3 regions of the Collibacillus ludicampi genome follow, and region 1 is predicted to be linked to each of the others. Evidence: riboswitches for the same ligand, from Rfam matches in the RefSeq annotation. Region 1 holds a riboswitch; each other region holds the start of a gene.
The links. Region 1 has a riboswitch for cyclic di-GMP ahead of DNHGIG_RS16775 (pyridoxal phosphate-dependent decarboxylase family protein). Riboswitches for the same ligand answer to the same signal wherever they lie in the genome.

Region 1 (5,549 bases):
GGCTTTCCACCTTCATGCGCTCGTTGATATATTGCTCTACCTGTTCTTTTAGAAATGCAAGGATTGGATCCACACTCTCCACAGTTGTATATGGGGAAATCGAGAAAAATTTTACGACAGCAATGGGATACCGCTCGCTCGAGTCAATGATATCCACGAGACACTGTTTTGTGGTATCGCCGAAAAAGACCTGGTCACGATGTTCTCCTAAGCGCTCAAATAGGCGTTTATTCCAGGCATTGTTTCTTTCAATTTGCGCACGGCTTGCCTTGCCCGATATCTCTTCTGCCCATTCCACAGTTCCCGGATAGAAGCGAAACGTGGTGATCGGTCCAATATTGGCTTCATTGGTAATGGCTACATTCGGAATCGCTGCTAACAATTTTTTTCGAAAGGCAAGATTTACACGTACGTAATTGGCCAGTATCTGTTGATAACCTTCGATACCGAAAGCCAACAAGGCTGCGTAGATCGCTAGGGAACTGGACATGCGGGAACATTCCAGGGTGTAACCGGTATGGTAACTTCCGTAGCCACGATTGCCTACATACGGCGTTTCAAACTCATTCAAATCGAGAAGTCCCAGATCCTTCCCGTTTTTGACAAGAAACAGGCTGGACAGGTAAGGCGTTTGTCCAAACTTTTGAAAATCGAAACAAAGACTATCCGCCAAATGTAAATGTTGCATTCGCTCACGGATGTGCAGTAATCCATCATTTACTTCTTCTTCCAGTTTCAGAGGATTGGCAGTAAAGTCGTAATGGTTAAAAAAGCTATAAAATCCGCCCAATGCGGAATCTGCATGAATATGTACAGGCTTTAATCCATACTTCATCGTGAGCTCATCACATACGTCTTTGATTGCTTGTATGTCATCAATACCAAAGGAGTCAGTGGTTCCAGTGGTGGCTACCACATACACAGGAATGCCGCCTTTTTGAATGACAGCCTCCATTTTTGCTTGCAAATCGGCTACATCCATGGAGTGGTCTTTTTGTGTTCGAACCAAAACGAGATGATCTGAACCAATTCCTGTAGCTTCCACCGATTTTAATAAGCTGTAATGCGCGTTTTCTGAAGCGAAACAATAGAGATTGTTGGGAATCCCCTTTTCCTTAGCATGAGGAAACTGTTTGGCAATGGCCAAACGCAGGCCTGAAAAAACGGCCCCCTGACCGCCCCATGTGGTATATCCCCAACTTTGTTTTTCGTCATAACCCACGAGTTTAGACATCATAGCAATGACCCTTACTTCTGCTTCTGCACCTGCAGGACCATACACATCCCAGAGATTATTGCCGTTCAACAGCGTTGTCAGTAAAGCACCAAGAATTCCGGGGATACTTGCCATAGGCAACACGTTGGTGACAAAATTCCTCGTATGATATGGATGCCCGGGAACTAATTGAAGCAGTTCCTCCAGCATTTGCTGCATGCCAATTCCTTGTTCGGGGACCTTAGAGGTACGGATCAGTTGCTTATAGAAATCATCGCTTCTCTCTCTCATCGGCCCCAGGGTTGCCCTTTGGGGATCTTTCAGGCTGTCGATCGTCTGAATCATTTTTTCTACAAAACCTAACAATTGTTTCCGTCGCTCTTCGTTCCCGTCTTCACTGGGAAACAAGGATTGTACCTCTTGAAAATTCATTTTACCACCCTACCCTTCTTACTTTCGTTAAATATAAAGAAATCCACCTTAAATAAGGTGGATTTCTTTATTCCACCTCTTCGGTAACTGGCTGGCATAGTCATTTGACCGTAGCCCCTATAGCTTTGCGTCCCTGGCTTTCGCCAAGTTTGCCATTATCGGAGGTTTAATTTTAGAAATATCTTCCCCCTTATTTTTCTACAAAATATGACAAAATGCAAGTCTTGATTATTTTATGCTTCCTAGCTGGATCGTGAAAAGCAGGATGTGTAGCTGTTGCATGCTTTCATACAGCCCTACCCTACTGATGAGATGAGGGTGTATCCGGTATCGCCATTCGTAGGGAATGTGAAGTATGATTTTGCTTCCATAGAGACTACTTTTGATGACAATAGGAAATAAAATTGTAGCCTAGATATTAAACTTCTAAACGGAATAATAAAGTGTTAGAATGGGAAAGCTTTTCTGCAAACGAGAAGTAATACGCTACAATACGTATTCGTGTCTAGGACCACTGACTGGAATTTAAGTTAATGCTTTGCATAATATTCCGCTAACGCAAAAAAGGATTTTTTGGGCTCCCACGGCATATCTTTATAGGTCATTCCATTTTGATCAGTATAGGTTTTAACCACACTATAACTGGCCATGTCTAAATCATATAAAGCATTTTCGTTAAATGGATAGCTAGGCATTACAAACGTGAAAACAAATGCCCCATTCACTTTTTCTGCATGAAAAATATCCAGTAGCTCAATAAGGTAATTGGCCTGTATATTTTCATCCCGTATAAAATCACCTTTAAGCTGTTTCGGCGTTTTGCTGTGGTCAACGATTGCCCAACCATACCCGCCCTTGCTTTCAGCACCTTTATATGTGCAGCATCCGAACTCTAATACGACCACTGGTTTTCCGTGTTTAAAGTAAGCTCTTAACTTTTCCCGGTAAGATTTATAATTAAGCGCATCGCGATAATAATCAATCCCGACGATATCAAATACATCCCAATCGACATTTTCCCAAGGTCCGGATGCGTAGGTAAGCTGGCCATGAAAATGTTCTTTTATCGTAATAACGGCTTTTGACAAAAAGGCGTTTAACCGTTTATGGAAAGAGCCTTTTAGAATTGTGCTTTTCAGCAAACGCCAGGGTTTCATAAAAGTTTTGCATTCGGTCAAATGCTGTATCTCCTTCAACAAGCCCCTTCATAAAGAACGTAAGCTCGCATCCAGCGACAAATATAATATGGGGTGATTGCATCCGCAGTTTTTCTGCCGCCTTAGCACATTCGGCAAAGTAAATAAGCGTTTCTTGTTCATCTGCATCAATTAAGGCTGGAGAAAACCATACTTCTAACCCTTGTTGAATGGCAAATTCGGCTGCCAAAGTGAGTCTTGAAATATCCTATCCTGAAATCCTTACGGCATTGCAATGCAAATCATTTTTGATGATTTCCATTTCTCGTTGCACAATATGAGGATCGAATCGATCACGAGACGACGATTCTTTGCCCCGAGTAAATGTCCCTACGTCGTAATTGATCCCTTTTCGAAAATTTATTTGATTGTCAATCATAGTCAATATCCCCTTCTGATCGATACTCTTACTTGTTGGAAAGTTTTTCGGTGTAACGTTTCATAGCTACCTTTAAAGTAAGACCTATTAGTAAATATTTAATTACAAAAATGGTGATATATCCTTGAAATAATGTTATTATGATAAATAATTATTTACAGTAAGTCAAACATATCGTCACAGGAGAAAGTGAAATGGATACAAAAATCGATCAAATCGCTAGAAACTACATCCAGCTAATTCCGATGCTTTATAGAAAACTTGATAAACCAACCCAGAATACTGCTACAAGGAAAGTACCGTCAGAAATAACGCACTTGCAGTATCACATATTAGAAGAGTTGTTTCATCAAAAGGAAGGTTCTTCAATGACCCAGTTGGCCAAGAGTATTCATATTTCCAAACAACAATTAACGCCGTTAATCTCGAAACTGGAGAAAAAAGGTTACGTTGTAAAAAAGCGGGATGTCAACGATAGAAGATTCGTTCGATTACTATTAACCGAAAAAGGAAAAACAACAGTTAGCCATCGTTTGGAAGAATTTCATCAAGTTCTCTGCGACCAAATGAGTCGCCTTAACGAGGAAGATAGAATAGATCTCGATTTTGCAATTTCCAAAATAACTCGAATTCTAAAAAGGATGGAATAAAGGGAAAAAATACGGTTGTAGTAAAATAAGAGTCTGCTTTTTTCAGAAAACCAACATAAAATAAATTATATTATTTATATTCTGATTATTTATTGACAAATGAAAAATAATTATGATATTTATAAGCATAACAACAAATTAAAAGGAGGGAAAAACATGGAATTTTTGTCTGTTCGGAAAGACGAGGATATTGCCTATGTAACATTACAAAATCCAAGAGAGTTTAACGCTTTATCATTAAAATTGCTCCAAGAATTAGATTCTCTTCTTCAAGAGGTTGCTGAGAAAAGAGAAGTGAAGGTCGTTGTTATTGAAGGATCTACCAAGGCATTTTGTGCTGGTCATAGTTTACGTGAAATAGAAAATATGAATGTACACGAGGTACTAAAACTCTTCCAGAATTGCCAACTCCTAATGAGAAGAATTAGAGAAATACCACAAATTGTTATTTCAAAGGTTGAAGGGGTAGCTGTTGCAGCCGGATGTCAATTGGTAGCTATTAGTGATATGGCTGTCGCAAGTGACGATGCTAAATTTGGTACGCCCGGTATTAACAGTGGTTTATTTTGTAGCACACCAGCAGTATTTTTAAGCCGGAATATAGGTAGAAAAAAAGCTGTCGAAATGTTGTTTACTGGGAATTTAATTACTGCCAGAGAAGCATTGGAAATTGGTTTGGTAAATAAGGTAGTTTCTTCAAGTATGTTAGACAAAGAAACTGAGAAATTAGCAAAAGATGTTGCTAAACAAAGTTTAAATATTATTGAGTTAGGTAAAAGAATGTTCTATCAACAACTTAATATGGAAGATTTCCAGGCCTTAAATTATGCAACAGAAGTAATTGCTTTGAACAGCAAACATCCTGATGCTGTAGAAGGAATTCGCGCATTCTTTGAAAAAAGAACCCCTATATGGAATGACAATTTAAAAACAATAATTTAATTTTTTAAGTATAAAAAGGTTCTTTTTCATTAAGATGCATAGAAATTATAACCTACAATAGGAATTCAGTTGTTGTTGGTGGCAGGTAAATTCGTTTTAATCCCCTATAAAGACATCAAGATAATCATGTCTGCTCTTCTGCCGATTTATAAGGCGGCTACAGAAGAGGCCGCCTTGGAAGAGCTGGATCAATTCGAACGGACGTGGGGTCAGAAATATCCCCTTCAACCACCGGAATCTTTGCTCATCAATTGATAAAAGAAGGAAAGCAAGTTTTGGCAATCGATATGGATTGCCAAGGAAACCTTACAGAATGAAGAAGTAATCGAGCATCCAACAAGATTGAAGATATGACTGTTCTTGATGCGATCAAAGAAGGAAATACAGAACACTTCCTTTACCGCATTCATTCTGTGTAATCACACCATAAGAATGCCATTAGACTTCGAAGCAATTCTAATAAGCTTTTGGTGGATGAATTTGCATCTTCGTCCTTCAACCGGGTAACAAAGCCTACCCCCCTACGGAAGTAAAAGAAACTTACAGATAAAATATTCTGAATTAATTAATGCAACACTAGTGATCCTCCTGTAATAATATACACGATTAATCCGACAGTTATTGTTGAAAGACTTGTAATTAGTATGCTAATTACCCAAGAGGGGCGAGAGTTAATTTTTCGCCGTAACTCCTTTATATCTTGCGTTTTTTCGTCAACTTGTTCTTCAAGATTA
Region 2 (5,549 bases), on a different contig from region 1:
TGAAGAGATACCTGGGCTCGTTCCTATGCCGTATCAAGCGTAAATTGGAACTGCTCAAGGATGTCATCACTTATGTGATTCAAGTAGGCCCCAATGGTGAGACGTTCATTTTTAAACCGATCGTGAAAGTCTTGGCCAGTGAAGAACAGGTGAAACATCGCAACACAAAAGGTAAGATCGCCAAATATCTAAAAGATTCGCTTGAAGCTACGAAGCGTACATACCGAGTCGTGCATCAAGAATCCAGGCGTTTTATCAATACCTGCATTCGCTTCATCTATGACTATTGCCAAGAAAACTGGATCGACGAGAATCAAATGATCCAGCTTTCGCGGCTGGTCGGAATTACACTGGCTCAAAAACGAGCCAACGGAGATCCGGTGCAATACCCGCGTGCTTACCTGCAAGCATCGATTGATGATCTGGTAGCACAACTCTAATTTTAAAAAACAAATAACAAAAATTGGGTTCGAACACCATTCCACGGATGGTGTGTTTTGGCGTGCCTAAAAATCCATAGAACACATCAGAAGGAGCTACTTCCATGTGGGAGTGCTCCCTTTTTTGTGTCTTTTTCGCTTCTGAGTACCCCTTTTGTCTTTTTCTTGCATACAGATTGTCATATAGCTGAATGATATTTGTCATTTTACTGAAGGCCAAAAATTAGAATGTAATTTTTGTGAAGCTCATTTGTCGTTTTTATGAAGGCAGATCGGTATGAAAAGCAAAATCTAGCAAGAGGTCTGTCGTTTTTTTGAATTTGATAGTTTCCGGAAATCCCTTGTAGGATATGGCTTCTGAGAGGATCTATTGAGGGTACTTAACTTTGAATTTTTACCTGTAATGATCTTTTATAGAGGAAAGACTTTAACGTAAGTCTTGCAGACTTATTCCTACTTACTCTCTACCTCATAGACATGATAAGAAATGAAACCCCCTATTTGAGAAATAGGGGCAAAATAAAGGTATTCGGGATGGCAACAATATTTTATAATTTTAAAAATAATTTTGCAACTATTCACGTCAGATTCTATTTTTAATCCACAAATGTAAGATATAATAATACCACTGACTCCTCATTAAGGCGTGGTCATTACGACTGCGTCTTTTTTTTCATTGGTTTGTCTTCCCCCGAAGTTTCGATAAAGCGTGTTCGGGCGCAGTTATGTTTAGGATTTCTCAAAAAAGTAGTAGACCCCTACGTCTAAAAACGTAAGAGTCTATAGTAGGTACGGGAGGTTGAATGATGATGGATCAATCTTTCGTATTCTTAACCATCACTAATCACGTTTGTGCGCTGTCCTTTTCATTCCGCAAGTTCCTTTTGCTTCATACCACGCTCCTCTAGTATATTTTTACTAGTGGTTTTTGATGTGAGAATATGGGAGATCTATTCAAACGCCAGTAATCATTGTAATAAGTGAATGTGTAGTCTACATTGATTATTTATTAATAAATTATTATATCTAGCACAATCCTTATTATCACTTCATTCCGACATGGAGAATGTTTCAAGTCATAAACCACACGGCTAAAGCCGTGGGCTTGCAGTTATAGCTTACGCTACACCGCGTATGGCTGTATGATGGCAGCTCGACTTACAATTACGCAAGCCGCATTGTGGTCGGCATGGTCAGAGGCCCGCACGACACCAATACATCGGTCAATCGGTGTTCCATCAGGAATCTCAACAACAATCACTCAATGTAGAAAGGAGTGGAAGAAATGGCGCATTCCTCCCACGCATTTAGGCGTGGGAGGAATGCGCTGTTTTCTGTGAACAGCCTGCTTCGTATTTCTTCAGTATAGTGTTATTATTCGTGTATATCACTAGAGGATCTCCTTCTTAAATCCCTAATGATCGAGAAACCATTTTATACAGTATATCAGGCTTAACTAAATATACATAAGATATTCAAATAACTTATACAAATAACATTATAATTTTAAATATGGTAATCTCTTCCCAACAATTTAAAATATAATAGTATTAAGGGCAAACCAGTAGAAATGCTGGGACGCAAAGCCACGGGTCTACGGGTAAGTAAAGCCTATGACCGCCGGGTTGCCGTTATATAATAGCGCGAGAAACTTTTGATCCTAAATCTGTGATTATCAATTTTTGAATCCGGTTTGGAAAAAAGTCTCTTTCTCATATATATGGCAACCTTGAAATTTTAAGAGGTTGCCATTTTAATTTCATTCACAAATCTTATTACGAAGGTTGGTGAAACACTATGTAGCTAATAATACCAACTTCAGATTAAATAAGGTAACTGAAAGGAAGGGTTTAGGGTGAAGAATAAAATTCATTTTAGTATCAAAAACAAATTAATATTAATTTTTTTGGTAATCTTACTCTTTCCTAGCCTTGTAATTGGTTCTTTGTCTTATAAAACAGCAGAATCGAAGGTGAGCGATGAGATATTACGAAGTGCGAACGAAAACGTAGCTCTTCTTAACCATAATGTTGACCTCATTATCGGTTCTAAAATGCAAGATATTGATTTACTATCTCGGCAAGTATCAGCAAACTCTATTCAAGATGATAAGATGAAAGGATTACTAGATCAATATAAGTCCCTTCATTCAGAAGTGGAAAGTATATTCATAGGAACTTCAGATGGATCTTTTATTGATTCTCCTAAATTAAAGTTACCAAATAATTTTGATCCCAGAAAAATGTTATGGTATCAGCAGGCTATGGATAATAAGGGGAAAGTTATAGTTACTAATCCCTTCCCAGATCCTTCTACAAATGAATTCGTCGTCACTATAGCGAGAAGTATTTATGATGGATCTGGCGTCATAGCAGTGAACCTCAAGTTGGAAACGTTGATGAATGCAGTGAAAACTGCGAATATCGGAGAAAAAGGATATGCATTTATTGTAGATCAAAATAAAAAAATTGTTGTTCATCCCACTCTGAAAACCGGATCTGCCTCATTTAAACAAATAGATCCGATGTTTCAACAGGAATCTGGAATATTCGAGTATATGGGTTCCGACGGTCTTACAAAAGAATTATTTTTCGCAACAAATAAACTAACCGGTTGGAAAATTGCGGGTACCATGTATACATATGAAGTCACTGATGCGGCAAAACCAATCTATCATACAACATTTATAGTAGTTGCCATATCTGTAGTTCTGGGCGCAATTTTAGCTTATTATTTCATTCGCTCAATCACCCTCCGGTTGAAAACATTAATCAACGCGTCAGAAAAAATAAGTCAGGGAGACCTAACTGAAACGATAGATATAAAATCCAACGATGAATTAGGCAAATTAAGCCATAGTTTCAATTCTATGGTCGAATCGCTTCGGTCTATTATATTAGGGGTGTCTGATACATCTAGTCAATTGGCGGCTTCATCAGAAGAATTATCCGCAAGTGCAGAACAAACAAGCCAAGCAACGGAGCATATTGTATATACCATACAGGAAATAGCAACAGGATCTGAGCAGCAAGCACAGCATACGGAAGAGACAGCTCAAACAGTGAATAACTTAGTAATAGATATCCAACAAATAGCTGCAAACGCGCAAAATGTTTCTGAATCCGTATCACAGGCTCATTCAGTGGTTCAAGAAGGGCATCGAGCGATCCAAACAACGGTCAATGAAATGAATGTTATCAGTACTATTGTCGATAAGACAAATCAAGCAGTAAAACGTCTCAGTTCTCATTCTGCTGAGATTGGGAAGATTGTAGATATTATTACCAATATAGCTGATCAGACAAATCTTCTTGCATTGAATGCAGCTATTGAAGCAGCAAGAGCCGGTGAACAAGGTCGAGGTTTTGCAGTTGTTGCGAATGAAGTAAGATTATTAGCGGAGCAGTCCGCTCAATCTGCTCAACAAATTTCAGAAGTCATTCTCACAATCCAAAAGGAAATCAACGATGTAATTCATGATAGTGAGGAAGGTGAAAAAGAGGTTATTAACGGGATTCAAAACGTACAGAAGATTGATGAATCGTTTAGTCAGATTCAACAATCTATATCTAATGTGTTCAATCAAATTCAAGAAATATCGGCTTCCGTACAGCAAATGGCAGCAGGTTCAGAAAAGGTTGTTCAAGTAATGGAAAATATAAAAGAAATAGCAATAACATTTGCTTCAGGAACCCAAAATGTATCTGCGGCTGCTGAAGAACAATTAGCCTCAATGGAAGAAATCAGTGCTTCTGCGTCTACATTATCCAAATTAGCAATCGAGTTATCGCAATCAGTCGAAAGGTTTAAAATGTGAAATACTGCTTTTCGCATTAACTTCGACATTTTCTATCTGGTTATAAATACATTGTAATATTTCCTTATTATGCGCCTTATGAAAGGCGCATAATTTTTCTTTTAAAAAAGAACGAGGCGTTGTTATGAAATCTTATAAGGCAATGACGATCTTGATTTAACCTTTATTAGCTTCATGAAGACTTCTCCTCTGAAACCACCACTTCAAAAAAGGGGTAATAATAAATAAAATGAAAAACAATCGAAATAGTTGATAAGCCGAGATTACGGATAAATTTGCATGAACCTCCATTGCTGTGACTCCCATTTCTGCAATACCGCCTGGTGCAGTACTCAAAAAAGCTGTTATAAGAGAAACGGGATAAATGAAAGATATAAATTTACCGGCCAAGAATGATAAAACAATTAATCCAATACTCGATAATCCGGTGAGTAACACTAATAACCCCAAATTTTTATTAAATTTCAGATTCATCGATAGTCCCATTGTTGTACCTATAAATAATTGAGCGAGATAAGTCATCCATTTGGGGAGTTGTGGTGCTTGAAAATTTACAAGTACAAGTAAAGCAGTGACAAGCATTGAACCCAAAAGAAACGGAATTGGCAGATTAAGTTTAACCGCTCCCCAACAACCAATCACTACAATTACGAAGTAAATTGCATAATGAATCCATGAAAGTTGTAGATTATGGATTGATATCATTGTCAAATCCATACTGTCATTCACATTTGAATGTACAAGAATTCTGTTGACTACGAGAAACGGAACGATAAAAATCACAGACATTAAACGTATGGTTTGCATAAGAGTTACAATTGCTTCATTTGTCTCTTTCAATTCATGGCTTAATGCAACCATTTGGATCAGTCCACCTGGTATCGATCCAAGGATTCCACTAAACATATGAGCTTCTGAGCATTTTGCGATCACATAACCCATGAGTATACTAAAAAGCACCATTGTCCCTGTAGTGAGTAACATCATTGGTAATTGTAAGACGATCTGTTGTAGGATTGGATAAGTAAAAGAAATACCAATTGAATAGCCGATAATGGCTAAGCCAATCTTATTCAAGTAAGACGGCCAATATAAGGTACGTTCTGTTAATTTACTCCATAAAATAGTTGATACTAATGGGCCGAGCATCCAGGACAAGGGTATATGTATGAAAGTAAATATCGCTCCTCCTATAAGTGCTAACAACGTTGTACGTAAAAGCAGGAATATTTTATTTCGGACAGATCGTTCTAACATGAATAAATTCCTTTCTATAGAAAATAAATGACATA
Region 3 (5,549 bases), 2.1 Mb from region 1:
AAATAACACAACTGTCACGATCACACCTTCTGCGAATACAGGATCTGCAAACAATACAACGGAGAACAGCGGATCCCAATCCACATCCGGAACTGTCCAATCGGGTAACGGGACTTCCACAAGCGGAACCACAACCGTAAACGGCAGTTCAACGGCTACCAGCACAACGAATACCCATTAATTTCGTGGACAAGACCGGGAGATGACCTTTATTCTCCCGGTCTTTTTCCTTGAGAAAGTGACGAAGTATAAGGTAAAATGTGAGTTTGAATCGATTTCTACTTCCGGGGGATGTTCGTGTGCTAGGAGTCAAAGAATTGTTGTTAAATGTTTTAATCATTCTTCTATCCATTCTGGTTTCCTCTCCGTTTACGAATAAAAAAAGTGAATCCTTCTGGTGTTCCGTTCTTTATTCATTAGCGACCATTTTTTGTATGTCGTTCCCGTTTCAGTTCAGTTCAGGCGTCTTCTATGATTTGCGGATTATACCGCTGCTGCTTGCCGTTTTTTATGGACGATTTCAGACAGGACTCATCGTTACTGCTGTCTTTTTCGTCTATCGCGTTTATTTGGGCGGGACGGGTCTTCAGTATACCCTTCTTATTTATTCCGTTGTCCTTGCCGTTTCGTTTTTCCTCTCCCGAAAATTTCAAGCGTATAGTAAGTTTAAGAAAATCCTTGTCCTGATGATTCTCGATTTGTTCCTGGCGATTTCAGGAGTTCTCCTCTCTTTTTACATGAAGAATAGTTATCATCTACCGAATGCTCTTCCTGTTGAATTTATGTTCGCGTATCTTGTACTAAACGCTCTAGGAATGTGGATGTCTGCTTATCTGATTGAAACACTCAAAGAACGGAATCAAGATCGGATGAAGGTCAATCATCTGGCCTATCACGATTCATTAACGGATCTCCCGAATCGGACTTTATTTTTTTCGGAATTAAAGAATGCGATCGATCAGGCTGAAAAAAATAACCAGGTACTAGCCGTCATGTATCTGGATTTGGACCGTTTCAAGTATGTCAATGACACCTTTGGTCACCATGTGGGAGATGAATTGATTCAGCAATTCTCCATGAGGGTAGTCAAATGTATTCGAGATACCGACCTCGTAGCCCGCATGGGTGGAGATGAGTTCACTCTTCTGTTAAAAGACATAAAATCTACGGATTGCGCTCTGAATATCGCGAGACGTATCATTGGATCCTTTGAGGAACCCATAACGCTGACGAATCAAGAGCTTTTTGTAACCACAAGTATTGGAATCGCCTTTTTTCCGAAAGACGGCACAGATGCTCAGACTCTAGTAAAAAACGCCGATACCGCTATGTATAAAGCCAAGGAAAAAGGAAGAAATCATTATCAGCTCTATGAATCCACTCTGACCCAGCATGTATCGAAAAAGCTGATTTTAGAAAGCTCCTTTCGAAAGGCATTGGAACAACATCAATTCTTTTTACTCTATCAACCGAAAGCGGATATTCACTCGAACAGGATTATCGGCGTGGAAGCATTACTCCGCTGGAAACACCCTGAACTTGGAGAGGTACCCCCTGCTGAGTTCATCACTCTGGCTGAAGAAACAGGATTCATTCATTCGATAGGAAAGTGGGTCTTATATACCGCCTGCAATCAAAACAAAAGCTGGCAGGATAAGGGGTTGCCGCGAATTCCTATCGGCGTCAATTTGTCTATGCATCAGTTTCAACGGGATGATTTGGTGGGAACCATTCAGTCCGTGCTCAAGCAAACGGGGCTCGCTCCCCAATGGCTTGAGTTAGAGATCACGGAAAGTGCGATCATGAATAATCCGGAAGAGGGTGCAAAAAAGATCAAACAAATGAAGGAATTAGGGATTCACCTTTCCATCGATGATTTTGGCACTGGGTACTCTTCATTAACGAGTTTAAAACGTTTTCCCGTAGACACATTGAAAATTGACCAGTCTTTTATTCGGGAATTGACGACCGATCCAAAGGATGCGGCGATCACGAGAGCGATCATCACTTTAGGGCGTTCCCTTAACTTGAAGGTAATTGCGGAAGGTGTGGAGAATGAGGAGCAGCTTGCCTTCTTGCGGAACCAGGACTGTCATGCACTGCAAGGTTACTTGTTCAGCCACCCTCTGACAGCACATGAATTTGAACAGCTGCTAAAGAATCATACGAACCGTAATGTTTTGATTCACACGCATCCTCATGTAGAAGTTTGATCGGGCTGTCCCGCTGAGAATCCCTTAATTCAATCGCTTGTAGAATCGTATCCCGAAGATGAGGACAGACGTTGCAGTCACCCGCTTACGGCGTCGATCACTTGCATCAGAGAAAATCCCCGAAGCAGGCGGCCAACCGATCTTTCGGAGGATTTTCTCTTTCTTATTTTCTGCGAATTCAATCGTACAGCATTTTCTCACTGACCACCCATAGAATGTGTAGGCTTTAACTTCTTGTGCGTATCGCCTCTAATATCTGTATTTCTCTTCGCGTTAGATTGAGGACGTTTTCTGGACTCGGTATGCAGCCGCAATCGATCAGAGCCAATCTCGTTTTATCCTCGCATGTAATTTTACGTAGCAACCCAAAACGAATGATAAGATCCAACAGCTCTTCTACTGTCTCAGGATACGAATAGCCTGAGCGCTCATAGATCAAGCGCAATTCAGCTTCTCTTCGGTTTACCAAGTCTTTATCTTTTTGAAAAACGAGATGTCTCTTCAAGTATGAAACGACTTCCTCAAGATTTTGTTTATGAGTAGCTGCTTGGATGAGCAACGGGTATACGATCATTCCATCTAACGGAAGAAAGCGCATCCATTGAGCTTTAAATAACACGTCTGATACGAGACTCCAGGAGTTTTGCTTCGGAATTATCGTACTGCTCATTTCTTCATCCCTTCGGTAACTGGCTGGCGTAGTCATAGACCGTAGCCCCTGTAGCTTTGCGTCCTTGGCTTTCGCCAAGTTTGCCATTATCGGAGGTTTAGTATTTGTATTATAATTCATATTCCCTCATTTTTCTACAAAAATTGACAAAGTTCAAGTGTTCGGTTAAAAGTGGGACATTGAACCTTGCCGATCGTTATGTTATCTTGTACTGAGAGGAATCAGGAACATGCGACTCTGTTCTCCCGCGGGATGCGGCGAGGGGCAGAGTCGATCTTGTGTAAGAATCGATATTGAATGCAAACAGAGAGGGAATGCACATGAACAAACGCAAACTGATCTCCGTTGTGATTCCTGCGTACAATGAGGAACTCGTGATTCGGGAAACGCATAAGCGTTTGTCGACCGTGTGTTCCATATCGGGATATGATTACGAACTGATTTATGTCAATGACGGCTCGCGTGACCGTACCGAAGAGATCTTGCGGGAATTGGCGTTCCACGACTCCCATGTCCGCGTGCTGAGCTTTTCCCGCAATTTTGGCCATCAAGTGGCCGTGACGGCGGGCATCGAACACGCGTCAGGGGATGCGGTGGTGCTGATCGATGCGGATTTGCAAGATCCGCCGGAGTTGATCCTTGATTTTATCACCAAATGGGAAGAGGGCTATGATGTCGTTTATGCGGTACGAAAAAGCCGCGCCGGTGAAACCTGGTTTAAAAAGGTGACGGCCAAACTGTTTTACCGGATTCTTCAAAGACTGATCGATATCCAGATCCCCCTGGATACGGGTGACTTTCGTTTGATGAGCCGGCGCGTGGTGGACAGCTTAAATGCGATGCCGGAAAAACATCGCTTCGTCCGCGGACTGGTGTCCTGGATTGGTTTCAAACAGGTGGGCATCGAGTACGAACGGCAAGAACGGTTTGCCGGCGAAACGAAATACCCATTGCGAAAAATGTTGCGTTTCGCTTTTGACGGCATCACATCCTTTTCCTTTAAACCCCTGCAATTGGCAGGCATTTTAGGGCTTTATTCGGCGGGGATCGGCTTCATTGGCATCCTGATCATTCTGTATATGCGCTTGTTCACCCATTCAACCGTACAAGGTTGGTCTTCCTTGATGGTCGTCGTTCTGTTCTTAGGTGGTATTCAACTGTTGATCCTCGGCATGATGGGGGAGTATATCGGGCGGATGTACGATGAGGTACGGAGGCGTCCGTTGTATATCTTGGAGGAGAAAATTGGCTTTCCGGGGGGGACGGTACAGACCCATCAGGATCGGGAGCTGTCACAAAGGCATGATGATTACTTCCCGGCACGATCATAGCTCCGATACAAAGGTGGATCACAGTGAATCTTTCATTCGCGAAAAGAGAACAGTGCCTTCAGTTTTTCCGGTTTTGTCTCATCGGTCTTGTGAATACGTCTGTAAGCTACATCAATTATTACCTGTTCATTCGTATCGGGATAGGGATGGCTGTGAGTTATGCGCTCGCTTATCTTGTCGGAATGATCAGTTCCCTCCTCTTCAATGCGTCCTGGACGTTTGCAGTTCGGCGGATCCATTGGAATATGACGGTGAAGTTTGTGCTGGCAAATCTCTTGGTGGCCGCATGTGGCGAGTGGCTCTTGCGGCCGGTTGTTTACCAACTCCATATTCCCGTCCAATATGCCCAGCTTTTCACGCTGATCCCCACGACCGTACTGAATTTCATGTTGAGCCGGTTTTGGGTGTTTCGCGTTCGTGCCATGGCGTAGTCTGTGTTCGTGTGAGAGGGCATGCAGGAGGTTGCCATGTTAAAAAATTCTCGCTCGCTCAAGTGGTTGCTTGCGATTCTCGTTCTCGGAACGGGGATTCGTCTGGCATGGATCTATTATGTAAATACACAACCGATTTCCGACTTTAAACATTACCATGATCTTGCGCTCTCTTTGTTGCATAACGGCACGTATACGATGCCTGAAGGGCTCGATTATATCAAAGAGAGCACGCCGTTTATCAAGCAAGGGGTATCCTATCCGAGCGCGTTCCGCCCTCCCGGATATCCTTTTTTTCTTGTTTTGGTTTATTCTTTGGATCCGTCCATTCTCGCCGCCAAAATCGCCAATGTACTTTTGAGTCTCGTATGGATCGTCTGCGCTTATCTGCTCGTTCGCCGCTATTTCAATGAACGCACTGGATTGTGGGCCGCGCTTCTCACGGCTGTTTTTCCGCCTGCCGTCAGTTATACAAGCCTTTTGAGCACGGAGATTCTTGCGGTTACCTTAATCCTCGTGATTTTGTGTTTTTTCGCCTATCGTACAGGAGGACGGTGGAATCCGTTACTCTTAGGAACGTTTATGGGCATGTTAAGTCTGGTCAAACCTCAATACGCAGTTTTTCCCGCCCTATACGCGTGTATGTTGTGGTGGGAGAGAAGGGGGCAAAGGCTTCAGCAAAAGAGATCGGCGGGTGCGCAGGGATGGACGGAGCGGAGAAAAGGATTGTGGTCACGCATTTTCTCGATCAGTGTTCCCGTAATTTATGCCGGTGTGTTCATGGCGCTCGTCATCTCTCCATGGACGTTGCGGAACTATCTGGTGTTTCATCGTTTTGTTCCGATTTCCACCAACGGGAATTTCGTTTTGTACATCAATAATAATGATCTCAACAAAGGGATGT

Region 2: linked by a shared signal. The riboswitch ahead of DNHGIG_RS20535 (methyl-accepting chemotaxis protein) and the one ahead of DNHGIG_RS16775 (pyridoxal phosphate-dependent decarboxylase family protein) in region 1 are both predicted to bind cyclic di-GMP.
Region 3: linked by a shared signal. The riboswitch ahead of DNHGIG_RS05965 (DUF6042 family protein) and the one ahead of DNHGIG_RS16775 (pyridoxal phosphate-dependent decarboxylase family protein) in region 1 are both predicted to bind cyclic di-GMP.

Annotation. Positions count from the first base shown of each region.
Region 1 covers NZ_BOQE01000001.1:3,297,531-3,303,079, reverse strand. Annotated here, with positions in the region: gene DNHGIG_RS16775 (pyridoxal phosphate-dependent decarboxylase family protein) at 1-1,648, opposite strand, end outside; cyclic di-GMP riboswitch class I at 1,728-1,812, opposite strand; gene DNHGIG_RS16770 (glycoside hydrolase family 113 protein) at 2,179-2,826, opposite strand; gene DNHGIG_RS16765 (hypothetical protein) at 2,753-3,034, opposite strand; gene DNHGIG_RS16760 (MarR family winged helix-turn-helix transcriptional regulator) at 3,418-3,873, shown strand; gene DNHGIG_RS16755 (enoyl-CoA hydratase-related protein) at 4,030-4,815, shown strand; partial or broken gene DNHGIG_RS16750 (IS256 family transposase) at 4,915-5,040, shown strand; gene DNHGIG_RS16745 (hypothetical protein) at 5,381-5,549, opposite strand, start outside.
Region 2 covers NZ_BOQE01000002.1:28,487-34,035, forward strand. Annotated here, with positions in the region: gene DNHGIG_RS20530 (hypothetical protein) at 1-440, shown strand, start outside; cyclic di-GMP riboswitch class I at 1,986-2,073, shown strand; gene DNHGIG_RS20535 (methyl-accepting chemotaxis protein) at 2,296-4,257, shown strand; gene DNHGIG_RS20540 (AbrB family transcriptional regulator) at 4,414-5,514, opposite strand.
Region 3 covers NZ_BOQE01000001.1:1,192,762-1,198,310, reverse strand. Annotated here, with positions in the region: gene DNHGIG_RS05975 (S-layer homology domain-containing protein) at 1-181, shown strand, start outside; gene DNHGIG_RS05970 (EAL domain-containing protein) at 300-2,213, shown strand; gene DNHGIG_RS05965 (DUF6042 family protein) at 2,440-2,883, opposite strand; cyclic di-GMP riboswitch class I at 2,895-2,978, opposite strand; gene DNHGIG_RS05960 (glycosyltransferase family 2 protein) at 3,204-4,214, shown strand; gene DNHGIG_RS05955 (GtrA family protein) at 4,238-4,645, shown strand; gene DNHGIG_RS05950 (ArnT family glycosyltransferase) at 4,682-5,549, shown strand, end outside.